4 regions of the Rhizobium sp. CIAT894 genome follow, and region 1 is predicted to be linked to each of the others. Evidence: predicted binding sites of a transcription regulator. Region 1 holds the regulator's gene; each other region holds the start of a gene.
The links. Region 1 encodes PhoB, which activates phosphate uptake and scavenging genes when phosphate is short. Its sites were predicted from a motif close to TGTCATNNANCTGTCAT; they were not measured.

Region 1 (7,159 bases):
CGAAACAGCAGCCGTTCGGTCCCGACAAGCGGGTCCGTCAGTTCATCGGCATCGATGGTCTCGACCAGCGAACGGGCTTCGAGCCAGGCATCGTCCTCACCATGCAGGCGGCTGCCGGTATCGCCGTCGCCGCCATGGAGATCGGGCTGGCGCATGCGCTCCGGCGCTTCCGGCAGGAACTGGGCGACAAGGCCGCCTGCCCGCCAGCGATGGCGCGGCTTGCCGGCCTCGTCGCGATCGAGGAGCTCGGCCGCAGCCAGCCGCACGCGCGTCGGGATCTGCTCCGACTGGCGGAAATAGACGCCGGCAATCTCCTCGAGCGAGGTGCCGTCGAGTTCGACGATGCCCTGGTAGGGCTGGCCGAACTTGCCCTGGTCGATGGTGAAGGCGAGCACGCCCCGGCCGAGCAATTGCTCCGGCTCTGTTTCCCCAGCGGCAACCGCCTTGTTGAGCAGCGCCTGGTCGAAACGGGCATAGGCACGGACATTTTCCGGCGTCGAGAAATCGGCGACGAGAAGATCGACCGGGCCATCGCCCTTGGTCTGCACGGTGAATTTGCCGTCGAATTTCAGCGAGGTGCCGAGCAGCACCGTCAGCACCACGACTTCGGCAAGCAGCCGGGCGACGGGGGCGGGATAATGATGGCGCTCGAGGATGGCGTCGAGCATCGGGCCGAGCTGGACGGCGCGGCCGCGCACATCCAGACCCTCCACCTGAAAGGGGACGACATGGTCATCGCCGGCGAAATCGAACTGGCCGAGGGCGGCTGCAGCTTCTGCCATGGATTCACTCCTAGTTTTCAAGCGAAAGGACAGGGTGCCCTTCGCTCGCGCGGCCGCGCGTTTTTCACACGCGGCGTCCGATTATGGTTCAGATCGCGCCCAGGCACCAAGCTAGAATCGACTTCTGCGCATGAAGACGGTTTTCCGCTTCATCGAAGACCACGGATTGCGGACCGTCGATCACCTCGTCCGTCACTTCCTCACCGCGATGAGCAGGCAGGCAATGCATGAACAATGCATCATTGCCGGCCTTCGCCATCAAGGCCGCGTTGACCTGGTAAGGCTGGAAGACATTGTGACCCCGGGCCCGATGTTCCTGATTCATGGAGACCCAGGTATCGGTCACCACGCAATCGACGCCTTCGACCGCACGGTCGGCATCATGGCAGAGCATGATTTCGGCGCCCTCATTGCGGGCCCAGTTCAGATAGTGATCCTTGGGCTCCGAACCAAGGGGGACGGCCATGTTCATGCGGTAACCGAAGCGGGCGGCGCCTTCGACCAGCGAATGCAGCACATTGTTGCCGTCGCCGGTCCAGGCGATGGTCTTGCCCTTGATCGACCCGCGATGCTCTTCGAAGGTCATGATATCGGCCATGATCTGGCAGGGGTGGGTGTCATCCGTCAGCGCATTGATCACCGGCACCGTCGCATGCTCGGCAAGCTCCAGCAGGCGCGAATGCTCGGTGGTGCGGATCATGATCGCATCGACATAACGCGACAGCACCTTGGCGGTGTCGCCGATCGTCTCGGCGCGGCCGAGCTGCATCTCGGTGCCGGACAGGAACAGCGTTTCGCCGCCGAGCTGGCGCATGCCGACATCGAAGGAGACGCGGGTGCGCGTCGACGGCTTTTCGAAGATCATCGCCAGCATCTTGCCGGCGAGCGGCTTGTCGCCGGTGCCGGCCTTGAAGGCCTGCTTGCGGGCGAGCGCATCGTTCATGATGGTTCTGAGGTCGGCTGAGGTGACCGCCGAAAGATCGAGGAAATGTTTAGGAGCCATGTTGTTAACCTGTCGTGCGCCCGAAGGCGCAATCCCTTCAAGCCGTCTTCTTGATCTTGGCGGCGCGGATGCTTTCGGCAGCGCGCTCGAGGCGGGCGAGGCCCTCGCGAGCTTCCTCGGCGGTGACGACGAGCGGCGGAAGAAGGCGGATGACGTTGTCGCCGGCGGGCACGCCGAGCAGATGGGCGGCGCGGATCGCCTGCAGCAGTTCGGCCGAGGGAATGGCGGCCTTGACGCCGAGCAGCAGCCCCTCGCCCCTGATATCTTCGATCACATCGGGATAACGATCCTTCAGTGACGCCAGCCCCTGGCGGAAGACCAACGCGACGTCGCGCACCTGCTGGAGGAAGCCGTCGGCCAGAATGACGTCGAGCACGGCGCTGCCGACGGCCATGGCCAGCGGATTGCCGCCATAGGTCGAACCATGCGTGCCGGCCTTCATGCCGGAGGCGGCTTCCGCCGTGGCAAGGCAGGCGCCGAGCGGGAAGCCGCCGCCGATGCCCTTGGCGACAGCCATGATGTCGGGGGTGATGCCCGACCATTCATGGGCGAACAGCTTGCCGGTGCGGCCGACGCCGGTCTGGACTTCGTCGAGGATCAGCAGCAGGCCGTGTTCGTCGCAGATCTGGCGCAGCGCCTTCATGAACCCGGGGGTGGCGGGGCGCACGCCGCCCTCGCCCTGCACCGGCTCGACGAGGATGGCCGCCGTCGCATCCGTGATGGCGGCGCGCACCGCTTCGATATCGCCGAAAGCCACCTGATCGAAACCCGGCGCCTTGGGGCCGAAACCTTCGAGATATTTCTCCTGGCCGCCGGCAGCGATCGTCGCCAGTGTCCGGCCATGGAAGGCGCCTTCGAAGGTGATGATATGGAAGCGCTCGGGATGGCCCTTGGAAAACTGATAGCGGCGCGCCGTCTTGATCGCGCATTCGAGCGCCTCGGCGCCCGAATTGGTGAAGAACACCTTGTCGGCGAAGGTGGCGTCCGTCAGCCTCTTTGCCAGGCGCTCCTGGCCGGGGATCTCATAGATGTTGGAGAGGTGCCAGACCTTGTCGGCCTGCTCCTTCAATGCGCCCACGACATGCGGATTGCCGTGGCCGACCGAGGTGACGGCGACGCCGGCGCCGAAATCGAGATATCGTTCGCCGCTCTCGGTAATCAGCCACACGCCCTCGCCTCGCTCGAACCGCAGCGGGGCACGAGAATAGGTGTCATAAAGCGGCGCGGCTTCAGCCATGGCGCGGTCTCCCGATCAGCGTTGTCAATCACCGGACTCCGGCTAAGAAAACCAGGCCCGAAAAATCAAAAATGCCGCCTTGCGGCGGCGACTGGCACTATTTCCTTTTCGCGCTGCAATGTCAACAAAACTGCGCCCTTAGCGCATGCAGCAAGGGTGTACAGCAGCATTTTCAGTCTTCAACAGGCATTATTGCAGAAATGACACGCCGGGGCAGCAAGTTGGGGAAAACTCGGAATTCGATTCATCCGGATTCCCGCGACTCTTGTCAGGGAGTCAGGCTCACACTAGGTTAAAGTTCAATTACTAGACTGCATGCGGCGGAACTAGTCACCAAAATTGATCGGGCGTTTCTTGTTTCGGAGCCTTCCGGGACAACGGTGAGGGATTCTGCCATCACCAACGCGAAAGGTGGAGACAGGGCATGAACTGGACAGACGAGCGGGTCGAGAAACTCAAGAAACTTTGGGCCGAAGGACTGAGCGCGAGCCAGATCGCGGCACAACTTGGCGGTGTCAGCAGAAACGCTGTTATCGGCAAGGTGCACCGGCTGAGCCTTCCGGGCCGCGCCAAGGCCGGCGGCACGAACACCGCCGCGCGAACGCCGAAGCGCACCACATCGGCGCCGCGCGCACCGAACTACGCCTCTCGCATCACCACCACCACCACCCGCACCGTTACCCGCCAGCAGGGCGCGACGATGCTGAAGGAAGAGATCGAGATCGAAACGGTCGAGGAAATGGAATATGTGCCGAAGGGCAACGTGGTCGTGCCGATCTCGCGCCGCCTCGGCCTGACGGAACTGACCGAACGCACCTGCAAGTGGCCGGTCGGCGATCCGCTGAAGGATGACTTCCACTTCTGCGGCTGCGAATCCCCCGACAATTCGCCCTATTGCAGCTATCACCAGAAGCTCGCCTACCAGCCGGTCAACGAACGCCGCCGGGCAGCAGCGCGGGTCGGCTGAGCAGGTAAGACATTGTCGACATGCAAAAACGGGCCGCGCGGCCCGTTTTTTTGTGCGTGGGTGACGCGAACGCTTCGGGGTTTTGGCTGGAACTCCAAGTGAGATGAGCTCTATCTTGTGGTCGCTTTTTACGAACACAGTGCTTGCCGCATGGGTCCTCGGGTCAAGCCCGAGGACGACGGAGGGTGGGGAGACTCCGCCACAAATAGCGAACTACGCGCTGATTTTATTGCCGCCTTTTACTTTACGCGATCACCACGCAAAACCGCTGGCTCATTTGCTGAAATTCTTCCGGACGTCTCGCTTCTTGCCCATCTCGCCCCCCACTCTCCGTCATACTCGGGCTTGACCCGAGTATCCATGCCGCTAGCACTGCGCTTGAATTTGTTCGGCTACGGCCCCCTTTGTCAGTGTGAAAGCCAACGCAGCGCTCGCGGCCATGGGTCCTCGGGTCAAGCCCGAGGACGACGGAGGGTGGGGGAAGCAGGGCGGCAGGAACAGCGAGGCCTGCAGAAACAGCTCCTATGAGCTGCAGGAGCCAGCTCTGTAAAGCGACCCAAACCGCCCCCGAACTTCCGCTGAAACCCCTCAGGCTTCCATCGAATAACCGGCGCCGCGGACGGTGCGGATGACATCCTGCATGTTGGAGAAATTCAGCGCCTTGCGCAGGCGGCCGACATGGACGTCGACGGTGCGTTCGTCGACATAGATGTCGTGACCCCAGACGCCGTCGAGAAGCTGTGAGCGGGAGAAGACCCGGCCCGGCGACGACATCAGGAATTCCAGCAGGCGGAATTCGGTCGGGCCGAGGCGGACTTCGCGGCTCTTGCGATGGACGCGGTGGGTTTCGCGGTCGAGTTCGATATCGCCGCATTTCAGCACCGTCGACAGCACCTCGGGGCGGGCGCGGCGCAGCATCGCCTTGACGCGGGCAACGAGTTCCGGGGTCGAGAAGGGCTTGACGACGTAATCGTCGGCCCCCGTCGACAGTCCGCGGACACGTTCGCTCTCTTCGCCGCGCGCCGTCAGCATGATGATCGGCAGGCGCTCGGTTTCCGGCCGCATGCGCAGGCGCCGGCAGAGCTCGATGCCGGAGACGCCGGGCAGCATCCAATCGAGGATGAGAAGATCGGGCGTGCGCTCCTGAAGCCGCATTTCGGCTTCGTCGCCACGAAGGATGGTATCGACCTCGAAGCCTTCGGCTTCGAGATTGTAGCGAAGAAGCACGCTCAGGGCCTCTTCGTCTTCAACAACTGCAACTCTCGGGATCATGCGTGTCGGTCTCCTCGCGCATGATCCTTAAACCGGGGGTGATTTAAGCAATGCATCCTGCGCAAATTCACAAAAATTGGCTGCGACCTCTTTGCGCGCCCCACATGGGCGCGCACGCAATCGTCTGGTTTAGGCGGTTATTCCGTGACCGCGCCGACGGTGTTGGCGCTGTCGTCCTTCGGACGATCGCCTTCCGGCTGCGCGCCGGTCGCCATGTAATAGATGGTCTCGGCAATGTTGGTGGCGTGATCGCCGATGCGCTCGATGTTCTTGGCGCAGAAGAGAAGATGCGTGCAACTGGTGATGTTGCGCGGATCTTCCATCATGTAGGTCAAGAGCTCGCGGAACAGCGAGGTGTACATCGCGTCGATCTCGTTGTCGCGCTCGCGGATCGCACTCGCCTTGTCGGCGGCGCGCGTCGTGTAGACGTCGAGCACTTCCTTGAGCTGGACGAGCGCCAGCTCGGACAGATGCTCGAGGCCGCGGGCGAGCTTGCGGGGAACGCCGGTGCTCTGCACGGCGATGACGCGCTTGGCGGTGTTCTTGCCGAGGTCGCCGACGCGTTCGAGATCGGCGGCGATGCGGATCGAACCCATGATTTCGCGCAGGTCGGCGGCCATCGGCTGACGGCGAGCGATGGTGACGATCGCCTTGTCGCCGATTTCACGCTCGGCGTGATCGAGGATCACGTCGTCGGAGATGACCTTCTGGGCGAGCGCCGTATCGCCGTTGACCAGCGCCCGGACGGATTCGGCGACCATCTGCTCGGCCAGGCCGCCCATTTCGGAAATCCGCCGGGACAGGAACTTCAGATCATCATCATAGGCAGAATAAATATGTGTCGATGCCATGGGGCTTTATCCTCGAATAAAGGGAAGGCTTGCTGTCGCCAAAATCAGCCGAAGCGGCCCATGATGTAGTCCTGGGTGCGCGGGTCGTCGGGATTGGTGAACATCTTGTCGGTGTCGTTCTCCTCGACGAGATTGCCGAGGTGGAACATGGCGGTGCGCTGCGAGACGCGCGCGGCCTGCTGCATGGAGTGGGTGACGATGACGATCGTGTAATTCTCGCGCAGCTCGTGGATCAGCTCCTCGACCTTGGCGGTGGCGATCGGGTCAAGCGCCGAGCAGGGCTCGTCCATCAGGATGACTTCGGGGCTGACGGCGACGGCGCGCGCAATGCAGAGACGCTGCTGCTGGCCGCCCGACAGGCCGGTGCCGGATTCGTGCACGCGGTCCTTGACCTCGTTCCAGAGGCCGGCGCGCTGCAGGCTGGTCTCGACGATCTGGTCGAGATCGGCCTTCGACTTGGCAAGGCCATGGATGCGCGGGCCGTAGGAGACGTTTTCGTAGATCGTCTTCGGGAACGGGTTCGGCTTCTGGAAGACCATGCCGACGCGGGCGCGCAGTTCGACGACGTCGATATCGGGATCATAGATATCGTCGCCGTCGAGGGTGATCTTGCCGGCGACGCGGCAGCCGTCGATCGTGTCGTTCATGCGGTTCAGGCTCCGCAGGAAGGTCGACTTGCCGCAGCCCGACGGGCCGATCAGCGCGGTTACGGTGTTTTCGCGGATGTTCAGGTTCACATCGAAAAGCGCGCGCTTCTCGCCGTAGTAAACCGAGACATCCTGGCCGATCATCTTATACGGGACGTTGCTCATCTTCTGATCCAGCGCCTTTTCAACTGCAGCTTCGGTCAACATGTTCATGATGTTTAACTCCGTTTACCAGCGGCGCTCGAAGCGACGACGCAAGAGGATGGCGCCCATGTTCATGACGATCAGGAACAGGAGCAGGACGATGATGGCACCCGAAGTCCGTTCGACGAAGGCGCGTTCCGCCTCGTTGGCCCACATATAGACCTGCACCGGCAGGGCCGTCGAGGGATCGAGCGGC
Region 2 (7,159 bases), on a different replicon from region 1:
CTTTGCCGTCTCATCCGCCAGCCGGCCATATTCATAGGCCGACTTATGACCGACCTGCCAGGGGCCGTCCATCTCGTTGCCGAGGCACCACAATTTGACATCGTGCGGATTGGACCAGCCGTGTTTGCGGCGCAGATCCGACCAGTAGGTGCCGCCGGGATGGTTGCAATATTCCAGGAAATTGCGGGCGGCGTCGAGGCCGCGCGAGCCGAGGTTGACGGCAAGCATCGGCTTGGTATTGGCCTTCTTGCACCAGTCGACGAATTCGTTGACGCCGATCTGGTTGGCTTCGCGGGTGCGCCAGGCCAGGTCGAGCCGCACCGGCCGCTCCGAACGCGGGCCGACGCCGTCTTCCCAATTATAGGCCGAGACGAAATTGCCGCCGGGATAACGGCAGTAGGGCGTATCGAGATCACGGACGAGATCGAGCACGTCGCGGCGGAAGCCGTCTTCATCGGCTGTCGGATGTCCGGGCTCGTAAATACCGCCGTAGATCGCTCTGCCGAGATGCTCGAGAAACGAGCTGTAGAGCCTGGCGTCAATGGTCGCGATGCGGAAATCGCGGTGGGCAACGACATTCGTCTTCAACGGATCCTCCCGTTTGTGTATCAGGAATTTTGTTTTCTTGCCCCTAACTTGATATCAGGAATGTCGTTCTGTCAATCGAGTCGCATATTTAATCATACTAATGCGATAATTTGAAAAAGTCGTTTAATTACAATAAATTGAAATGATTAAGCGACTGCTGAAACTCAAAATAAGCACGATTTTTAAATCAGGATTTCCGATAATGATTTTCAGACATGCAGCCGCATGGTGATGTCGCGGCCGTGATTTCCAAAGCCGCGGCCGAAAATATTGACGCCGCCGGTATGGCCGGCATTTTCGGCGATGCCGACCCTAAGGCGAATGGACGAATGCTGGGCAAGCGCCAGATCGCCGAGCGTCACATTGGAGGCGGCGACGCCGTCGATGAAGGTGCCGCGCGTCGAGATCCGCCAGGTCTTCATCATCCCGTATTGCGAGCCCTCGAGCTTCCACCATGCCGGCGTGAAGGCGCCGCGCTTGTCGCCGTAGTCGCCGGGCGATGTCCAGGTGCCGATCGCCATGCCGTTGACCCAGAGCGTGATGTCGGAGGGCCAGTCCGGATTGGTGCCGGGCACCTCGGAGGACAGCTCCAGCGAAAATTCGATGGCGCGGATATCCTTGTTCAACACCTTGGCATTGTTAGGGAATTTGTACTCGACATAACCCCTGCCGAACCACACCAGCCCGGCCTGCATACGCTGCGGATCCAGGAAATAGTCCGGAACATCGAGGGGGCCGATGACGCTTTCGCTGGAGCAAAGACCGCAGGGCGCATGCACGTCGCAGCTGGTGTAGAGCCCGACCGGCATCTCGACTTCGATGATATTGTTGGCCCGCTGCGCCGCACTTTCCTCGAAGCTGATCAGGATTTCGCTATAGGTCGCCGAGCAGATTTTCTGGTTTCCCTTGCGGGCCTTCGCCAGCCGCGAATCCACCAGCCCGGCATCTTCCAGGATCTGAATGCCGGTCGCTACGGTGGATTGGGGGAGGGAAAGCGCTTGGGCGATATCGTTGATGTTAAGCGGCCCCTTGGCGCACAGCAGCTTCAGAATCTCGATCCGCGCCGGCGCCGAAAGCGCCCGTATCGCCTCATGATTCTCGCCCGCGGCAATCGTCAAAAACGAACGTTCCATCATTCCCCCAAGAATTCCCAGAGAAATGATGTATATCGGAAAGTATGATACATCAAGTGGGTGTATTTAAACAATTGCAGGAATGAGGCTGCGTGGTTCCGGCCTCGCGGGTATAACTCCCGAGGCCACACTTTCTCGAGCGGGAAATGCCAGCGACTCTGGCATTTGGGTTCTGCTGAGCAATAGACTGATTGGTCTGCCGCGGTGCCATGAAAAATTGTATTTCGCGGAAAAAAACGAAGAGAGTACGACCCGAGCGAATCGAGATAGAATTTGGAGAGTAAAATGGCGCGGAAGGCCCTGCGACGCGGAGAGCTGTTTGAGATCGATCTTGGCGATGGTCGCTACACCGCCGCGATGGCTTTAAAACATCCACTGGTCGTTTTTTTCGACGTGATTTCAGGGGGCGAAATTGCACCGAACACGGACATGCCGGTTGCCTTCAAGTGCTGGGTCATGGATAGCGCATTCCGCGGAACCGGCTGGCGAAGCATCGGTGTCTTCGAGCCAAATCCGGATTGGGAAAATATAGCTTTCGTAAAGACTGATGTCATTTCTGGCGCGGTAAGAGCATATAGGGACGGCGTCGAAGTACCTATCACAATTAGTGACGCCGCACAGATGGAACCGGCCGCCGTGTGGAGCGGGAACCATGTTATCGATCGTCTCAGGGATCATTTTGACGCGAGACCCAATAAGTGGCTTGAATCTTTAAAAAATGTCATGGGCGGGGTATCTGGGATCAGGAAATGATCTGAGGATGCTCTGCGCCGATCGTGCCGAGATGCCACTCATCGATCTGCCAGGAGTTCTCACTCGGCAGCAATTGCTGCTCCCTGATCCACCCCAACGTTGGACCGTCATAGTAGGCAGAATAAGACTAATGCCCACCCACCTCGGGCTGCAGATCGGCATCCGTCAGCGTCCCGAGGAAGGCGACGATGTCGTCAATCTCGGGATCGGTCAGCGCCGGCGCGTCGCCGGGTTTCCGGCCGAAGGGCGGGTCCTGGTTGAGATTGTCCCAATAGGCTTGCGGCAGGTCGTCATAGCGGCGAACCGTGCCGTCGGTATTTTTCGAATACCAGCGGCCGGGGTCGCTGTCGCGGGTCGCGTAGAAGGAGACGACGTCGCGCAGCGTGTGGAAATAGCCGTTGTGGAAGAAGCTCTTCTTCAAAGCGACATTGCGCAGCGTCGGCGTGCGGAACAGGCCGCAGTATTCGCTGTGACCGGCAAGGTCTGTGCGCTGAGGGCCGCAAAGGCCGAGGTCGTGATAGCCGGGGTCGCTGTTGGCCGGGATCGCCATGTTGCGGGGGGTTGCAAGGCCGAGGAAGCCGAAATCGGAAAAGAGCGGCGGCTCGCCGTCATTGGCGGGTTCGCTGAGATGGCAGCTCGAACAATTGCCCTTTGCGGGATCCTCGAACAGCTGCCGCCCGTGCAATTCCTGCGCCGTCAGCGTCGCCTTGCCGGCGAGGAAGGCGTCGTAGCGGCTGGAATAGGGGTAGAAATCGGGGCCGCTCTGTTCGAAGGTGGCGAGCGCCTCGGCGGCGGCGTCGAAGGTGTCATCAGGATTGTCGAAGACGGTCTCGCCGAAGGCCGCCCTGATGTCGGCGGCGTAGGGCGCCTTGCGCAATTTGGCGGCGACCTCGGCCGCATCCTTGTTGCCCATCTCGAAGGGAGAGAGCAGCGGGATCTTCGCCTGATCGGCGCCGCGATCGACCCGGCCGTCCCAGGTCAGGCCGCCGGTCGGGCCATTGTCGACGCTTTCGTCGCCCTCGTCCTCGGAATCGTAATAATGCTCGGTGAAGTCGGGCACCGCCTGCAGGTAACGCAGCGTCGGAACGGTGCGCAGGCCCGGCCGGTCCATATGTTCGCCGCCCATTTCGACCGGCGCGGCCGATGCCGGGCCGAAACCATGCGCCGGGTCATGGCAGGAGGCGCAGGCCTGCAGCCCGGAGGCCGACAGCGACATATCCGAGAAAAGTTTGCGGCCGAGTGCGGTCAGCGTCTCGGCCCGGGCGAAGGCCTCGGCGCGCGACATCGGGCCGGGATGCACGCCGGACGCCTCCGCCGCGCTGCTTTGCCGCAGCGGCAGAATGGCCAGACAGAGTGCTGCACCGGCCACGCCGATCGCCAGCCGGGATCGCGAAAACCGGAAAATCGTCTTCATCATCATAAGGATTCCAAGTGCTTAGGACTGTTTTCCATCATCATCGAACCTTGCTGCAACAAATTGATGACGGTGGTTGTCCTGCCGCTTCGTGACAGAGCCATGTCACAAAGTTGATAGATGGCGGGTCTAGCGTCGGATTGCCCCCGAGCGTTCCCCGCTCCCTCTAGCCAACGCCCCCAGCCATGAGGTCACACCCCGTGAAAAGACTGAAGCTTCTGAATTCCATCTGCCTCGCCGGATCGGCCTTCGTGCCGCTCGCGTTCGCGGCATCAGCCCATGCCGCACCGGCCGGTTACGACAAGATCGGCAATATCGTCGTCATCTACGCGGAAAACCGCAGCTTCGATAATCTCTATGGCAGCTTTCCCGGCGCCAACGGTCTTTCCAATGTCAGCCCCGATCAGGCCCGCCAGCTCGACCGCGACGGCAAGCCGCTCGCCGAACTGCCGCCGGCCTGGGGCGGCCTGACCGCCAAGGGCGTCACCCCCGCCATCACCGAGGCGCAGTCGGCCCATCTTGCCAATGCCAGCTTCGCGATCGACGATCCCAAGGGTTTTGCGCAGGCGCCGACGGTGATCACCCGCGATCTCTGGCATCGTTTCTATCAGGAGCAGATGCAGATCGACGGCGGCAAGAACGACAAGTTCGTCGCCTGGGCCGATTCCGGCAGCCTGGTCATGGGCCATTATGACGGCTCGATCCTGCCGATGTGGCAGGTCGCCAAGAAATACGTGCTCGCCGACAACTTCTTCCAGGGCGCTTTCGGTGGCTCCTTCCTCAACCATTTCGCGCTGGTCTGCGCCTGTGCGCCCTATTATCCAGATGCCGACAAGAGCCCGGCCAAGCCTGTGATCGCCAAGGTCGATGCCGACGGCACCTCGCTTGTCGTGGCGGACAACGCCCCGAAATCAGCGCTGGAGGGGGCGCCTAAATTCGTCTCCGACGGCACGCTGACGCCGGATTTCTATGCCGTCAACACCATGCAGCCGCCCTATGAACCGAGCGCCAATCCGCCGGCCAAGGACGGCGATCCGGCCTATGCCGATCCCAATGCGGCGACGACCCTGCCGCCGCAGCATGAGACCACCATCGGCGACCTCCTGTCACTGAAGGGCGTCAGCTGGGCCTGGTATGGCGGCGCCTGGCAGGCGGCCCTCGACGGCAAGAACGCCACGCCGGTGCCGAACTTCCAGTTCCACCACCAACCCTTCAACTATTTCGCCAATTTCGCCCCCGGCACCTCCGCGCGTGCAGAACATCTGAAGGATGGCGGCCTGGCCGGCCAGGCCTTCCTGAAAGATATCGACGACGGCAAACTGCCGGCGGTGTCCTTCTACAAGCCGCAGGGCAACCTCAACGAACATGGCGGCTATGCCGATGTTTCGAGCGGCGACCAGCATCTTGCCGATCTCGTCTCGCATCTCGAGAAGAGCCCGCAATGGGGCCATATGCTGGTCATCGTCACCTATGACGAGAATGGCGGTTTCTGGGATCACGTCGCGCCGCCGAAGGCCGACCGCTGGGGCCCGGGCAACCGCATTCCGGCCTTCGTCATCTCGCCCTTCGCCAAGGCCGGCACGGTCGATCACACCCAGTACGACACGACCTCGATCATCCGCCTGATTACCGCGCGCTACGATCTGCCGGTTCTACCTGGCATCGTCGCCCGCGACACGGCGCTGCGCGCCAACGGCCAGCCGCCGATGGGCGACCTCACAGCCGCGCTCGACCTGACGCATTGATCTTGCGCGCGGCCCCGGTTTTAACTGGGGCCGCGCCGCCTTCAGGCTTTTCTTCACCGGCGCAGCAGCGGCCGCAAGGCGGCCTGCGTTTCCTTCAGCAGCTTGAGATAACGCGCTTTCATCTCGGCGGCCGGAACGAGGGCGGCCGGCGCGCCGATATTGATCGCCGCGACCGTTTCGCCGCGGTCGTTTTCGATTGGTACGGCGATCGAGCAGAGGCCGATCTCCAGCTCCTGATCGATGATGGCGTAGCCCTCGGCGCGCACGCGGCGGAATTCTTCGATCAGTTCCTCCGGGTCGGTCCTGGTTTTTGCGGTGTTCTGCTTCAGCTCGCTGCGGGCGAGGATGGCGCGGGCCTCGTTCTCGGAAAGGGCTGCGAGCAGCACCCGGCCCATCGAGGCGCAATAGGCGGGCAGGCGGCTGCCGGGGGTGAGGTTGATCGACATGACCCGGCGCTGGGCGGCGCGGGCGATATAGACGATGTCGGTGCCGTCGAGCACCGAGGCCGAGGCGCTCTGGCCGGCCTGTTCGGAGAGATGATCGAGATGCGGCTGCAGCAGCGCCGGCAGCGGTGTGGCCTGGAGATAGGCATGGCCCAGCCGCAGGATTTTCGGCGTCAGGGTGAAGAACTTGCCGTCGTAATCGGCATAACCGAGCTCGGCGAGCGTCAGCAGCGAACGGCGCACGGTGGCGCGATCCAGCGCCGTCAGCTTGGCGGCCTCGGCAATGGAAAGCCGCGGGCGCGTTTCGCCGAAGGCTTCGATGACTTTCAGGCCGCGGGCAAAACCGCTGACGAAATCCGTTTCGCGCATGGTTCGGGTTATGGACGCTCTCGTGGTTCGACGCTTGAGCAATTTTCTAGCGCATAAGCCCGGAGATCGGAATCGGAAAGGATTATGCGCAGTTTCAAAGTGATATGGCGTCGCGCGTCTGAAAAGACCGTCCGCGCTCTACGGACAGTTTTTCTGCGCCCTTGGAACCGATCCTTATTTGATCCGGACGCTGCAGCATAGACGACTTCGATTGGAGGAAGGCCGCCACATTCCCAGCCGACAACCCGGATAAGTCGTGATATGATCGCCGAAGTAGCGTGGTTATCGACACTCGGAAGGCAGGAGGCCTGTATGAGTCGCGACACGCCGATCGACAAGCAGGGGCAATCTACCGACGTTTCGACTGGCGATGGCCGTCCTTCCCAACATGGCGGCGAGCGGCGGGTCGTGACCGCGCTGTGTTATGATCTGATCGGCTCCACCAATCTCTTCAATCTGATGGATATCGAGGACTATCAGGATATGATCGCCGCTTTTCAGCAGGCGGCGCGGCAGGCGATCACGGCGCATTCCGGCGTTGTCCGCGTCGAAGCCGGCGATGGCGGCGTGGCACTTTTCCCGATCGAGCTTGGGCCCCGCGATGCCGCCTCGGCGGCGATCCGCGCGGGCCTCGGAATCGTCAAAGCATGTCAGCGGCTCGCCGGCGATCTCATTCGGGACGATCTGCACGTGCGTGTCGGGGTGGCGACCTCG
Region 3 (7,159 bases), 1.3 Mb from region 1:
CCCCGGTGCCCGGCGCCACGACGGCCGCTCCGAAGGGGCCGTTCAGCGTATAGGTGACGGCAACGGCGTTGCCCTCGTCGTCGATGATCGAATAATGCGTCGTCTCGGTGCTTTCCTTGCCGCCGAGCGGTTTCATGTTTGCCGACGTGCCGGCCTTGTAGGGATCGATCTTGGCTGCGATTTCTTTGGCGTAGGTTTTGTCGATGAGCTTTGCCACCGGATTGTCGACGAAGTCGGGGTCGCCGAGCGCAGCATTGCGATCGACATAAGCATAGCGCATGGCCTCGACCATCACATGCACGGTGTCGGCTGAACCATAGCCCAGATAGGAAAGCGGATAGCCTTCGAGAACGTTGAGGATCTCGCAGATGATGACGCCGCCGGAGGAAGGCGGCGGCGAGGAGATAATGTCGTAGCCGCGGTAGTTGCACTCGACCGGCTTCAATTCGCGCACGGCATATTGCTCGAAATCCTCCTTGGCAAGAATGCCGCCTCTGGCCTGACTCGCCTTGACGATCGCCTCGGCGGGCGCGGCCTTGTAGAAGGCGTCAGGCCCCTTTTCGGAAATGCCTGCCAGGACCGCGGCAAGGTCGGGCTGCTGGAGCTTTTCGCCCGATGCATATGGAGTGCCGTCGGGTTTCAGGAAGATCTTTGCTGCCGTTTCGTCTTTGGCGAGGCGCTTGGCGCTGCCGGCGAGGCTTGCGGCGTCGCCCTGCTCCAGCGTGAATCCTTCGTTTGCGAAGCGGAGTGCCGGTGCGATGAGATCCTGGCGCGATTTCGTGCCGTATTTCTCGCGCGCGGTTTCGAAGCCCATCACCGAGCCGGGCACGCCGACGGCGAGATAGCCGTCGAGGCTGGCGCGCGGCACGATATCGCCCTTGGCATCGAGATACATGGTCTTGGTGGCGGCCAGCGGCGCGCGTTCGCGAAAATCGAGAAAGGTCTTGGTGCCGTCTTTCAGGCGGATGGTCATGAACCCGCCGCCGCCGAGATTGCCGGCCGAGGGATAGACGACCGCCAGCGCATAACCGACGGCAACGGCTGCATCGACAGCATTGCCGCCGCTCTTCAGCACCTCGACGCCAACATCGGTCGCCAGATGCTGGGCGGTGACGACCATGCCGTGCTCTGCCTCGACAGGGGTGGGCGAGGCGGCGAAGGCCGACGTCAGGCTCAGCGACAGCGCCGCTATGACGGAGATCGTCCCGAGATGCAGACGGCCCATGATTTCCCCTCCTATGGACAATGATGGAAACATATGGGGCTGCGGCAGCCTCAGGCAATGCAAGGGATTGGTTTTATGTGACGAGTTCCGAAGCTCGCGAGGTCATGCGCCGTGCAGGGCCTCTGGCCGCAACGACGGCGCCGTCGCGACCGTCCGATCAGAGGATGCGGCGGCGAGCCTCTCCTCGGCCCGGCGGGCAATTGCCTGCAGGTCGCGCGGTTTGCCTGATATCTTCTCGATGGCGGCGATGGCGACATCGGTTGCGAGATAATCCGGCTTGTGGCCGACGCCGCGAACGGTGATGAGCTCGGAGCCTGCTATGTCGCGGGCCAGGCCGCGCGAATGCAGGTGCTCCCAGACGATCGCGTCGCTATCGCCGGTTATGATGACGGTCGGTGCGGTGATCTGCGCATAGAGCGGCGACTGTTCCTTCACATAGGCGAGCAGCCTTTTGAAATCGGCGGCGTTGTTGTGGAAGGCGCCCGGCCGCAGCACCAGCGACGGACCTGTTTTCTCGATATAATCGACCGGACGCGGATTGGGGCGGAAAACATTCAGCGTGCCGCGTTCCAGCCGGCTCAGCCCGAGCGGCACGACGATCGCGTGGTTGAACAGCCAGCCGACGATCGGTGCGGTGGCGACATGATAGTACCAGTCGATGCCGCCCGGCCAGGGATGGGTGGCGGGTGCGAGAAAGAGCAGGCCGGCGGCCTTTTCGGGATGGCGCAGGCCGAAGGCGGCGGTGATCGCGCCGCCGAAGGAATGGCCGACGATGATAGCTTTTTCGATGCCGCGCTTTTCCATCAGCCTGGCGATCGCATCGGCCTGACCGGAGGGAACGGCATTATCGGGACCGCCGCGTTCGGAATAACCGTGACCGGGACGATCGACGAAGAGCATTTCCGCCCGACCCTCGAGCGCGGCGCGGAAGGCGACGACCTGGTCGAGCAGATTGCCGCTGGCGCCATGAATGAAGACGAGCGCCGGCAGATCGGCATTTTCGGGACGCTCGATATGGACGGCATTCATGCGGTAACCGCCGACATCCGTCAGTTCGCCGATATTCGGATAGGTTCGTTCGAATTGTCGCGCCTTGTAGGAGGAGTAACCGATGGCGGCGGCGAGCGGAGCGAGAAGAGCGGAAACTTCTGCAAGCATGATCTTAACGGGCGATAGTTGCGGCTGTTTTGCCGAGAGCGGACGCACTGCGTCTTTTCCCGTCTACAGTTCTAAATTGCGCGGCTTTGCCGGAGATCAAGATCACGCCCCGAGGATCACGTGCGGTTGCCGGCGAGTTTTTCCGACAGCGTGTTGACCTGTTCCTGCGCGGTGCGTTCGGCGGGATAGACATCGAGGAAACGCTCCCAAGCCTTCAAGGTCAGCTGGTCGTTGCCCGAATTGCTGAGGATCGCCGCCATGCCGGAGAGCGCGCCGAAATGGCGCGGCTCGAGATCGAGCACACGTTCGATGTCGGACATCGACTTGCGATAATTGCCCATGACGAAGTTCAGCGTGGCGCGACGGTTCCAGCTCTCGGCATAATCGGGCTTCAGCGCGATCGCCTCGTCAAGGAAATCAAGGGCGGCGGGATTGCGCTTTTCCTCGATCGCCTTGTCGGCCCACTGCATCAGCAGATTGACGGTGGCGCTACCGGAATCGTTCCATTCCGTGCGAATCTCATTGGCGATGCTGCTGGCCTTGTCGGGGTCGCGCTCGCGTTTCAGCTGGGCAAAGAGCTGGTCGAGGTGCTGCTTCGGTGAAGAATTGACATCCGCCTGCTCGACGATAACGTCCTTTTCCGCCGCAACGGCCGGAAAGCTGGGGATGAAAAAGATGAGCGGCAGCGCCGCTGACGTCAAAGCAAAAAAGCGCATGGCGGACATACTAGCCCGCCAACGCCGAAGATCAAACAAATTTGACGTGATCACCGCAGTGATCCCCCGGATATATTCGCCGGCGCAAGTGGCGCGGCAAGGCGATCCGGACGCGCGAAATCAGCCCTGACGAGCCTTGTAGCGCGGGTTCAGCTTGTTGATGATGTAGATGCGGCCCTTGCGGCGAACCAGACGGTTGTCACGGTGACGAGCCTTGAGCGACTTGAGCGAATTCTTGATCTTCATTTTTCTGATCCGCGATCTCTATGGGGGAATTCACATTCGCCCGTATCTTTAACAATCAAAAGCGCGCCGTCGGGCGCGCTCTTTAGGTGGGGGAGCAGATACCCCGTCACCTCCACCGTGTCAACCACATGACGGTGTTTTTCCCAAGGCGCAGAGGTGTTTTCTCACCTGGAAACCGGGGATTTCGGCGCCAAGGTGGTGACATGGCCCATCTTGCGGCCGGGGCGCCATTCGGTCTTGCCGTAGAGATGAACCAGCGTATCGGGGCGCTGAAGCCAGTCGGGAACGGCAAGGATATCGTCACCGATCAGGTTCTGCAGGACACAGTCGGAATGGCGATCGGCATTGCCGAGCGGCAGGCCGGCGACGGCGCGGATATGCTGTTCGAACTGGCTGACGACGCAGGCCGCCTCCGTCCAATGGCCGGAGTTGTGCACACGCGGCGCCATCTCGTTGGCGATCAGGCCGCCGTCGGCAAGCACGAAGAATTCGATGCCGATGACGCCCACATAGTTCAACGCGGCGAGGATCGTTTCGGCCGATCGGCGTGCGGCTTCCGCTGTCTGCGCGGAGATTGCGGCGGGAACCGTCGAGGTGTGGAGGATGCCGTTGCGGTGGACATTCTCGGCGGGGTCGAAGCAGACGACCGTACCATCCGTGGCGCGGGCGGCAATAATCGAGACTTCGCGCTCGAAGGCGATGAAGCTTTCGAGAATGAGCGGCACGGCGCCGAGCGCGGCATAGGCGCCATCAGCGCTGTCGGCCTCCGAACGGAAAACCTTCTGGCCCTTGCCGTCATAACCGAGACGGCGGGTCTTCAATACACCCTGGCCGCCGAAATCCTGAAGCGCCATTTCGAGATCGGCCTGGCTGTCGATTGCGTGGAAGCGGGCGGTGGATATGCCGCAGCCATTGAGGAAGCGTTTTTCGACGAGGCGGTCCTGAGCGGCTTCCAACGCCTTCGGCGGCGGATAGACGGGCACGCTTGCAGAGAGCGTTTCGGCGGCTGCGACGGGCACGTTTTCGAATTCGTAGGTGACGATATCGCAGGCATGCGCCAGTTCGGCCAGTGCCGCCGGATCGTCATAGGCGGCGACAATCTGCCGGTTGGCGAGCTGGGCGGCCGGGCAGTCGGTCTGCGGCTCGAGAATGATCGTGCGAAAATTCAACCTTGCGGCGGCAATGGCCAGCATGCGGCCGAGCTGGCCGCCGCCGATGATGCCGATCGTTCTTGCCGTCATAGGTCGTCCATCGGGTATTCGGCGACGGCAGCACTCTGGCGCTCGCGCCACTCGTCGAGCCGGTCGGCGATTTCGTCGTCGGCGAGGGCAAGGACAGCGGCGGCAAGAAGGGCGGCGTTGACCGCGCCGGCCTTGCCGATGGCGAGCGTTCCCACCGGAATGCCGGCCGGCATCTGCACGATGGAAAGAAGGCTGTCCTGGCCGGAGAGGGCTTTGGACTGGACCGGCACGCCGAAAACCGGCAGCGGCGTCATCGATGCGGTCATGCCAGGCAGATGGGCTGCGCCGCCGGCGCCGGCGATGATGACCTTGAAGCCTTCCGCCCGTGCGCCCTTGGCAAAATTGACCAGCCGGTCGACTGTGCGGTGCGCCGAAATGATGCGCGCATCATAAGGGATCTCCAGCGCCTCCAGCGTGTCGGCGGCGTTCTTCATGGTCTCCCAGTCGGACTGGCTGCCCATGATGATGGCGACGGACGGTCTGTCTGTCATCGTTGTCGTTACCCCTCTCAAGCGATGATGTCAGGGATGATCTGATCTTCCAGCTTGGAGAGCCTGTCCTTGATGACGAGCTTCTTCTTCTTCATGCGCTGGATCCGCAGAGCATCGCATCCGATCTGGATCATGGCGTTGATCGCGGCGTCGAAATCCTCGTGCTCCTGGCGCAGCCGTGCTACCGTCAGCCTGATTTCCGCCTGTTCCTGATCGGCCATATGCATTCCCCGTTATCGTCCTCGGATCTTGTCCGATCTGCCGATGATTTCCGCAAGCTCCTATCACCAAATACAGGTAACGGCTAGTTAGTCTTGATCATGAAATTGCCATCCAGTCTTCATCTTTTGGCCTTCGACAAGCCGTCAAAAATATGTCACAGTCCCCGCCGTTGACACCTTGATCCCCGACGCTGATGGCCGGGGAGGGTAAGAGGAAGGAAGGGTCAAATGACAGTTGAAGCTCATCTTGAATCACTCCAGAAAAAACATGTCGCTCTCGAGGAAGAGTTGCACACGCTCAGAACAGCTCCCTCTATCTCCGATACGGAAATTGCCGAATGCAAGCGCCGCAAGTTGCGCATCAAGGACGAGATTCAGCGTCTCAAGTCATCCGTCCACTGATCTTCCCAAGGGTCGCCGGTCGATCGTCTTGCGAAAGAAAAGGTAAATCCATCCATTCCGCCTAAAATCAGCAAGAACCGGTGATTTCACACCAGATTTGCGCCAGCCCGATGCCTGCAGCATCGCGGTTGGCGCTTTTGCGATAGGGATGTGCGTAAATCAAGGACCTGAAGCGCAACGATCTGAAGCGCAAGGAGCTAATCTGAAAGATCGCGACGCGCTTTAGCCGGGCAGGCCTTAAGCCCAGAACTGATCCAGCCATAAATTGAGGGCGTCGAAACCGCGGTTGTTGACCGTATAGATGCGTTTCGTGCCTTCCGATGTCACCGAGACGAGGTTGCTGTCGAGCAGCGCCTTCAGGTGCTGCGAAACAGCGGGGCGGCTGATCGGCAGGCCCTCGGCGAGTTCGTTGACCGTCCGTGGTGCGCGGCGCAACTCCTCCAGCAGAAAACGCCGGTTCGGATCGGCAATCGCAGAGAAAGGGTCCGTGTTCGACATAACGGGAACGCTACGTCAAACCGGCCGCCGCAGCAAGGAAATTGTGCAATGCAGCGTGCTGGAGCCCTTACCAGCCAAGGCCCTCGCGCACGATCAGCAACGCAGCGATCAGGGCCATCGCATACATGAACGGATAGAAGATCGCCGGTCTCATGCGGCGCACGCACCAGGCGCCGGCGAGGGTGGCGAGCGGAGCGAAGGGCAGAAGCGTCGCGGAGGTCGCAAGATTCTGGGTATCGAGCTGGCCGAGCGCGAAATAGGGGATCAGCTTGATGGCGTTGAGGATCGCAAAGAAGCGCACGCTGGTGCCGGTATATTCGCGCGGCTGCAGTTTCAGCGGCAGGGCATAGATCTGAAAGGGCGCGCCGCCCGCATGCGCGACGAAGCTGCCGTAACCGGAAAACGTGCCCCAGAGGCCGGCGGCCACCGGTCGCTGGCCGCGCGGCGGGACTATCTTGTCGGCGCCCGGGCCGTAATTGTTCCAGAAATAGCGCAGGCAGAAGAGGATGGTCACCGCGCCGATGACGATGCGCAGCACATTGCCCGGAACGAGTGCCGAGGTCGCCCAGCCCAGCGCGATGCCGAAGACGGCGCCCGGCAGCATGATCTTCAGCGTCGCCCAGTCGCCGTGCTTGCGCCAGATGACGAGCGAGATCATGTCCATGAAGACCAGGATCGGCAGAAGGATCGCCGCCGCCTCGACCGGCGAGACGACGAGGGCGAGGAAGGGCAGGCCGATCAGCGACAAAGCGTCGCCCATGCCGCCCTTTGCGAGGCCCACCAGCAGAACGGCAGGCACGGCGGCGTAGTAGAATGACAAATCCTGCGGCATGCTTTCGACGTCCTCCTCTTGCAAGCCTCGTCTAACGGAACTACTCACACAAAACGAGTGCGGCTCCCTCATTTCGAGGGGAAATTCGCAGGAAACGGAAAGACCTCATGACCGAACCGGAAAACCGCT
Region 4 (7,159 bases), 370 kb from region 1:
GATGCGCGCAACCGATCTCGAACCGGATTTCACGCGTTATGAGGCCGATGTGGACATCCGCTACTCCGACGAGCCAAGAGGAAATGTCCGCTGGATCTTGCTGGAGAGGCCCCGCATGTTTCCGGTTACAAGCCCCGAATGGATCAGCAGGAATGCGCCGATACGCACCCTCGACGATCTGGTGCGCCAGCCGTTGATCCACGAGGAAAGCCGCGACCAGTGGCGGCAATGGTTTCACAAGGCCGGCTTCGAGCATGAAGTCGTTTTGAATGGTCCACGCCTCTGGTCGGCCAATCTGACGGTCGACGCGGCGGTCGCGGGCCAAGGAATAGCGCTTGCTACGCGTTTGATCGCTGCGGATGACCTGCGCGCTGGGCGGCTGGTCGAATTGCTTGAAACGGATGTTCGGCTCGGCGGCTATTATTTCGTCGGATCGCGAGAACGCTGGAATGAAGTGACCTTGGCGCGGTTCCGCGCATGGATGCAACAGTCAATCGCTGAAACTATTGGTGGTCATTCCTCAGATGAAACCAGCAAGCCGGGGCGATAGCAGAGGGTTGGACACGCTTTCCCGGTTTGAAAAGGGCGCGCAGCCGCTCACGCCCCGGATATGGCCAATCGCACGGTCTCGCTGACGAACCCGGTCTTTCCGTTGGTGTAGAAATCAAAATCGCCGCCTGCCTCCACAGCCAGGCAGCGTTTCAGCTCGGCATAGTCCCGGGCTCTTTCCGGGTGATCCCGGAGATAGTCGCGGAACAGGATGCGCTCGCGGTGCGCGCGATTGTCGGGTCCGCAGAGATAGAGCTTGAATCCGTAACCCTGGTGATCCCGGGTGAAGGCCCAGCGTTTCTCTCCCCGATCGCCGTGGAAGACGAAACCGGCAGCGCGCATCGCATCGATCGCCGTCGGCAGAACGTCGTCGGAGATCGTGACGATATCGAGGTCGATCTTCGGCTTGGCGGCCAGGCCGGGCACCGATGTACTGCCGATATGGTCGATGGAAAGCACGAGATTGCCGAGCAGGATGGAGATCTCGGCGCTGATTTCGGCAAAGAGCCGCGGCCAGGACGGGTTGTAGTCGACCACTTTGACGGCGCGCATGCCCTTCCTCGCGATTGTCGTCAGTGCACCTGGGCGAGCAGCCCGTCGAGGATCGCGATCATCTTCTGCTCGGCCTCTTCGAGCGACCCGCTATTGTCGAGTTCCGTCACGTCGTAGTCGCCGCGCACCGTCAGCGGGCCGCGGGCAAGCCGTGCCATGATGTCCTCATGCGTTTCACGTCCGCGCGCTTCCAGCCGGCCGGCCAGCACTTCGGGGCGAGCGGTGACGTTGATGACTTTCAGCCGCGGGAAGGCGGCCTGGAAGCGGTGAAGGGCGGAGCGCGAGCCATTGGCGACGACGACATGACCCTTGGAAAGGGCGACGGAGACTTCGGCCGGAATGCCGTATTTCAAGCCGTGCGCTTCCCACCAGACAGCGAAGGAGCCGGACTGCTCCATGGCCGCAAAACCTTGGAGCGAGACCGAAAGATGATTTTCGCCACCGGCATCGCGGTGGCGGGTAATGACGCGGCGGATGAAATGCACATTGTCACGTCCGGAAAAACGCTTGGCCGCGAGGTTCATCAGCGTGTCCTTGCCGGCGCCGCTCGGTCCGACGACGACGACCATGATTCCGCGCTCGGCGCCGGCTCCCGGGTGAGGTTCATGCGTCATGCGACACGGCGTCCCTGGCGCCAGACGGAGCGTGTCACCGGCACGCCATGCGAACGGTGGACGCGGACGAGATCGGCGCGCAGCCCGGTGGCGATCCGGCCGCGATCGTCGAGGCTGACGGTGCGGGCGGGCGTCGACGTCACCATGGCGATCGCCTTCGGCAGGGTAATGCTCTCGACCTCGTCGGCAAGGATGAAGGGCGCATGCAGCAGGCTGAGCGGCACGTAATCGGAGGACAGCACGTCGAGCACGCCCATCTCGGCGAGGTCGCGGGCGGCGATATTGCCGGAATGGGACTTGCCGCGCACGATGTTCGGCGCGCCCATCAGCACGCTCATGCCATGTTCGTGCGAGGCGCGGGCGGCATCGAAGCTGGTCGGGAATTCGGCAAGCCGCACGCCGTTGTCGATCGCCTCGTCGACATGGGAGAGCGTCGCGTCGTCATGGCTTGCCACGGTAATGCCGCGCTCGGCGCAGACCTTGGCGATAGCGTTGCGATGCGGCGTCGAATTGCGCGCCGATTCCGCCTGGCGCTTGGCGACGAAACGGGCGAAGACCTCGTCGCTCAGGCCCCGCTTCTTCTGGTAGTAGAAGATATATTGATCCATCGTCTGGAACTGCCGCTGGCCGGGCGCATGATCCATCAGCGAGACGAGCCGGACATGCCGGTCGTGTTCGAAATCGGCGAAATGTTCGAGCACATTGTCGGCCGAGACCTCGCAGCGCAGATGCAGCAGGTGCTCGGCGCGCAGCCGGCCTTCCTTCTCGGCCGATTGGATTGCGTCGGCCATGTCGCGCATCTCGCCATGCTCGAAGCCGCCGTCCTCGTCCGCGCCCATGCGCAGGCAGTCGAATACCGTGGTGATGCCCGAGGTGACGATCTGGGCGTCATGGGCCTGAACTGCGGCGATCTTGTCCCAGCGAATGCCGGGACGCGGCTGGTAATGGCCTTCGAGATGATCGGTGTGCAGTTCGACGAGGCCGGGAATGATATAGTCGCCTTCGAAATCTTCGCCGGCCACCGAATTGCCCTCGGAGATATCGGCAATCTTTCCGTCGCGAATGAGGATCGAGCCTGCGAGGATATCATCCTCGAGAACGATGCGGGCGTTGGAAAACACGGTCTCTTTGCTCATCTCGTCAGGTCTTTCAGCTTTTGGCGCCGGAAAGCGGCAGCCAGGAATGAACTTTGAACGGGGCGCCGCGCGTCTCCTCGGTGAAGACGGCAAGGCCGGAAATCGCAAGCGGCCGGCCGATGAAATCGGCAAAACGCTCGGTCAGGATAGCTTTCATCACCTCGGCGCGTGTCTCGGGCACCTGGCCGGTGAGCGTCATGTGGAAGCCGAAATCCTCCATCACATAAGGATAACCCCAGCGCTGCAGATTAGAGCGCTGGCTGTCGCTGAGCTTCTCCGGGTTGCGCCGCGCCACGTCGGCCGGAGAAAGCGCTGCGCGGAACGGTTCGAATGACTTTACCACCTTCGCGGCGAAATCCTGAAGAGGTTGATGAAGAGAACCGGGAACGAGAGCAAAAAAACGGCCGAGCTGGCCGAGCACCAGCTCAGGGATCTCGAAGGCGTGCGTGCGCGCGGCAAACTCCTCGACGACGGTCATGAGATCCTTTTCGGTGACGGAGGCGGCGAGCGAAAACGGCGCCTTGATCGTCGCGTGAAAGCCGTAGCGGCGCGGGTCGGCGGTCAGCTCGAACTGCTCTGCCGCACCGAGGGTCTCATGCTCCGGCGCCGGATAGGTTTCGCCGGCAAAGGCATCGCGGCCGAGCCAGAGCGAGGCCGCGCCGGTCAGGGGATCATCCTTCGGCGGCGAGAAATAGAGAGCGTAGCGCAAGGCTTTTATCCTGGGGATCGTCGAAACGGGGGAGCGCAATGTGCAGTGATTTGGCGGCGAACCGCAAGCAGGTTCCCGGCTAAAAGATTTCCGTGACAGAATGATGATGACGGCAGCGCTGCCACCGTTTTGGACCGGTTGGGTCAGTGCGCCTTCGTGCCCATCAGCCGGTGGCGCAGCGCGTTCGAGGCGGCGTCGAAGAGGAAGACGACGATCAGGATCAGGATGACCATATAGGCGACGTTTTCCCAGTTGGCGTTGGTGCGCATCGCCTCCCAGAGTTTGAGGCCGATGCCGCCCGCGCCGACGGCGCCGATGATGGTCGCGCCGCGCACGTTCGATTCCCATTGGTAGAGGGTCTGACTGACGATGACGGGAACGATCTGCGGCATAATGCCGTAACGATGGACGAGCACGGTCTGAGCGCCGGTCGATTGGATGCCTTCCCGCGGCTTGTTGTCGATATTCTCGAGGCCCTCGGAATAGAGCTTGCCGAGCGTGCCGGTCTCGGTGAGGAAGATTGCGCCGGAACCGGCGAGCGGGCCGGGGCCGAAGGCGCGCGTCAGGAACAGCGCCCAGATCAGCATGTCGACCGAGCGCAGGAAATCGAAGAAGCGTTTCAGGATCTGATTGAGCAGGCGGTTCGGCGTGATGTTGCGCGCCGCCATGAAGGCGAGCGGAAAGGCGGCGAGCGAGCCGAGCAAAGTTCCGAGAAACGCCATGACGATCGTCTGGAAAAGCTTGGTCCAGACATCGCCGTGCTGCCATTCGCTGTTGTTCCAGATATCGTCGAAGGCGAGCGACAGGTTGGACTGGTCGGGCTTAATGCGCGGGCCGGAGATGATGAGGCCAATGACTTCGCCGGCGGGCTTGTCGAAGAAGGAGGATTGTGTGTCGAAGATGAAATTCGCCCAGCCGATGAAACGCTTGCGGATTTTCACCCGGTCGACGGAAATGCTGACATTCCCGGCAAAACCGAGATCGGCAAGCACATTGTCGTCATAAACCGTCATCCAGCCAGGCACCGGCCCGATCACCTTCGGCGCACCGCTCGAAACCTCGACCGGCACGCTGACACCATGGGCGGTGACGATTGTCTTGTTCTTCGAGACGGTGACCGTGCGGCTGGTACCGCTGATCGAAACGGTGATGCTGCCATCGGGGTTGTTGACCAGCCAGTCGGGATGGGGATTGTCGCCGAGCGGCGAGAAGCGCGGGTAACGCACTTCGATCGAGCCGTCGTCCTCGATGCGGAATTCCGGCTGAACGTCGTAGCTTACCCATTGGCTGAGATAGATGCCGACGCGCTCCCAATGCGCTTCGGCAAAGAGCTTCGGCAGATCGAAGAACCAGACGGCATAGAGGCTGTAGAGCAGCGTCGCGATGAGGATCATCAGCCCGCCGAAACGCTGGCGGAACGACCGGTGGAAATAGTCCGGATAGCGCGCTTCTATCTCGTTCATCCGGTTTGCGTCGATCACCGTCATGGCAGCCTCAATGTTGCAGAAGGAAGGCCTGCTCGCCGACGAGGCGGCGGCGCAGCCATGCGGAGAACTGGTCTACGGCAACGATCGTCACGAACAGCAGCAGAACGAGCGCCATCGTCTTGGCGCCGAAGCCGCGCGAGATCGAAAGCTTCAGCTCCTCGCCGATACCGCCGCCGCCCACAGCGCCGATGATCGTCGAGGCGCGCACGTTGATCTCGAGCCGCAGCAGCGCATAGGAGGTGAAATTCGGCAGCACCTGCGGCAGGGCGGCGAAACGCACCCGCTCCCACCAGTTGGCGCCGACGGCTTTCATGCCCTCATGCGGCTTCATGTCGATATTCTCGGCGACCTCGTAGAAGAGTTTGCCGAGCGCGCCGATCGTATGCAGGGTGATGGCGATGATCGCGGCGACCGGCCCGATCGACAGGATCGCCGAAAACAGGCCGGCGATGACGATCTCGGGAAAGGCGCGCAGGAATTCCATCAGGCGCTTGGTGAAGACGCGCAGCGGCCATGAACGCGTCAGGTTGCGGGCGGCAAAGAAGCTCAACGGAACGGCAAAGACGAAGGCGACGATCGTCGAGATCAGCGCCACGTTGATCGTGACGATCATCAGCTCGAAATATTCGGGAATGTAGAAGGCGCCCCAGACGTAGACGCGGCCCTTATCGAAATTGAATTCCTCGCCGCCTTTGTCGTTGACGCTCGCGATGTCGAACAGCGCGCGCCAGACGTCGTTCCAATCCTTGGGGATGAGCCAGCTGAGGAAATCGAAGAGATGCGGCAGACGGTCGAAGAAATGGCCGGCATTGCTTTCGTCGGCGAAGCGGACGGAACTCACGAAAGCCGCAATGAGGATAACCAGGCCAAGCACAGTGTAGAAGCGGCGCTTGGCGACCATCCGGCCCCAGGCGGTGCCGATCTCCTCGGTGCTCTGCATGTGCGGCTGTGTATCGGCAATAGTCATGGATGCCCGCCCGGTTACAAAGAAAGGGCGGCCGTTTCCGGCCGCCCCGCATTCGAAAGGCCGATCAGCCGCCGATGGCAGCTTTGCGGACTTCGACAACAGTGTTGTAGAACTCGTGCTTGACGGGGGCATAGCCCTTGTAATCACCGCCTTCGACGGCTGCGAAGCACTTGTGATCCTTTTCCGGCAACGCCGTGAAGAAGGCTGCGAGCTTCGTCTGCCATTCTTCGCCAAGCGCGTTGCGAACGACGAGCGGGCCGTTCGGGATCAGCGGCGAACGCCAGACTTCAACCAGCTTGTTCGGATCGACGGCGCCCTTGTCGACTTCCTTGCGGAAGGTGCCGGAGGTGTAGCCGTCCTTGAAATCACCGATGCCAGAGGAGTCGTCGACGGCAACGTCGACCTTGCCGTCGTAAGCGGCGAGAAGGTTGTTCTCATGGCCGCCATTGAACTGCGTGGAAGCGAAGAACTTGTCGTTCGGCATGCCCGTATCCTTCGGGATCTGCGTCAGCGGAACGAGATAGCCCGAGGTGGAATCCGGATCGGCATAGCCGAGCTTCTTGCCCTTGGCGTCCTTGATGGTCTTGATGCCGGAGGACTTCAGGGCAAGGCCGATCGAGTGGTAGCCGGTCGAACCGTCCTTCTGCTGCGTCGTCAGGATCGGCGTGACAGCCTTCGGATCCTTGATGTAGACGGCTGCGTAGCCGGAAGCGCCGAGTTCGGCGAAGTCGAGCGTGCCGCCGAGCAGGCCCTGGATAACGCCGTCATAGTCGGCGGCCGGGAACAGCGAGACCTTCTCGAAGCCGAATTCCTGCTTCAGATGGTCGGCAAGGCAGGCATAGTTGCGCAGGCGGTCGGTTTCGTTCTCGCCGCCGAGGATGCCGATGCGGAATTCCTTGAGGTCTGCAGCATGGGCGCCGCCGGCGAGCGCGAAGAGCGCCGTTGCCGCAAAGAGTGCTTTTTTCAACATATGTCTCTCCTATTGACCGGTGTCCCCGGTCTCCCGTTACGAAGAAGTGTGCCCTTGACGCGGGCGCTCGATCGCGGCCGCCTCTCAGAGGCCGGCCAGCGCCAGCGGTTGGATGCCGGCGGATTGATTGTCAGCCCGCTCGGGAGCGACAGTGATGGAGGTCGAGGTCATCGTT

Region 2: the regulator PhoB is predicted to act here: its motif matches at 3,944-3,960, upstream of RHEC894_RS27290 (acid phosphatase).
Region 3: the regulator PhoB is predicted to act here: its motif matches at 5,405-5,421, upstream of RHEC894_RS18225 (DUF465 domain-containing protein).
Region 4: the regulator PhoB is predicted to act here: its motif matches at 3,653-3,669, upstream of RHEC894_RS00925 (DUF1045 domain-containing protein).

Annotation. Positions count from the first base shown of each region.
Region 1 covers NZ_CP020947.1:558,176-565,334, reverse strand. Annotated here, with positions in the region: gene RHEC894_RS02775 (Hsp33 family molecular chaperone) at 1-782, opposite strand, end outside; gene argF (ornithine carbamoyltransferase) at 871-1,785, opposite strand; gene RHEC894_RS02765 (aspartate aminotransferase family protein) at 1,823-3,022, opposite strand; gene RHEC894_RS02760 (GcrA family cell cycle regulator) at 3,447-3,989, shown strand; gene phoB (phosphate regulon transcriptional regulator PhoB) at 4,578-5,261, opposite strand; gene phoU (phosphate signaling complex protein PhoU) at 5,399-6,112, opposite strand; gene pstB (phosphate ABC transporter ATP-binding protein PstB) at 6,157-6,972, opposite strand; gene pstA (phosphate ABC transporter permease PstA) at 6,988-7,159, opposite strand, start outside.
Region 2 covers NZ_CP020951.1:198,889-206,047, forward strand. Annotated here, with positions in the region: gene RHEC894_RS27270 (alpha-N-arabinofuranosidase) at 1-588, opposite strand, end outside; gene RHEC894_RS27275 (ArsR family transcriptional regulator) at 798-1,724, opposite strand; gene RHEC894_RS27280 (Imm26 family immunity protein) at 2,007-2,474, shown strand; gene RHEC894_RS27285 (cytochrome-c peroxidase) at 2,602-3,894, opposite strand; gene RHEC894_RS27290 (acid phosphatase) at 4,089-5,633, shown strand; gene RHEC894_RS27295 (IclR family transcriptional regulator C-terminal domain-containing protein) at 5,687-6,445, opposite strand; gene RHEC894_RS27300 (AAA family ATPase) at 6,758-7,159, shown strand, end outside.
Region 3 covers NZ_CP020947.1:3,685,699-3,692,857, reverse strand. Annotated here, with positions in the region: gene ggt (gamma-glutamyltransferase) at 1-1,225, opposite strand, end outside; gene RHEC894_RS18255 (alpha/beta hydrolase) at 1,328-2,383, opposite strand; gene RHEC894_RS18250 (hypothetical protein) at 2,500-3,108, opposite strand; gene ykgO (type B 50S ribosomal protein L36) at 3,220-3,345, opposite strand; gene RHEC894_RS18240 (5-(carboxyamino)imidazole ribonucleotide synthase) at 3,510-4,586, opposite strand; gene purE (5-(carboxyamino)imidazole ribonucleotide mutase) at 4,583-5,077, opposite strand; gene RHEC894_RS18230 (YdcH family protein) at 5,095-5,298, opposite strand; gene RHEC894_RS18225 (DUF465 domain-containing protein) at 5,527-5,700, shown strand; gene RHEC894_RS18220 (metalloregulator ArsR/SmtB family transcription factor) at 5,938-6,198, opposite strand; gene RHEC894_RS18215 (sulfite exporter TauE/SafE family protein) at 6,266-7,030, opposite strand; gene RHEC894_RS18210 (thiamine phosphate synthase) at 7,138-7,159, shown strand, end outside.
Region 4 covers NZ_CP020947.1:191,352-198,510, forward strand. Annotated here, with positions in the region: gene RHEC894_RS00905 (LysR substrate-binding domain-containing protein) at 1-550, shown strand, start outside; gene RHEC894_RS00910 (GrpB family protein) at 598-1,101, opposite strand; gene phnN (phosphonate metabolism protein/1,5-bisphosphokinase (PRPP-forming) PhnN) at 1,122-1,715, opposite strand; gene RHEC894_RS00920 (alpha-D-ribose 1-methylphosphonate 5-triphosphate diphosphatase) at 1,712-2,851, opposite strand; gene RHEC894_RS00925 (DUF1045 domain-containing protein) at 2,865-3,560, opposite strand; gene phnE (phosphonate ABC transporter, permease protein PhnE) at 3,704-5,047, opposite strand; gene phnE (phosphonate ABC transporter, permease protein PhnE) at 5,055-6,014, opposite strand; gene phnD (phosphonate ABC transporter substrate-binding protein) at 6,079-6,984, opposite strand; gene phnC (phosphonate ABC transporter ATP-binding protein) at 7,069-7,159, opposite strand, start outside.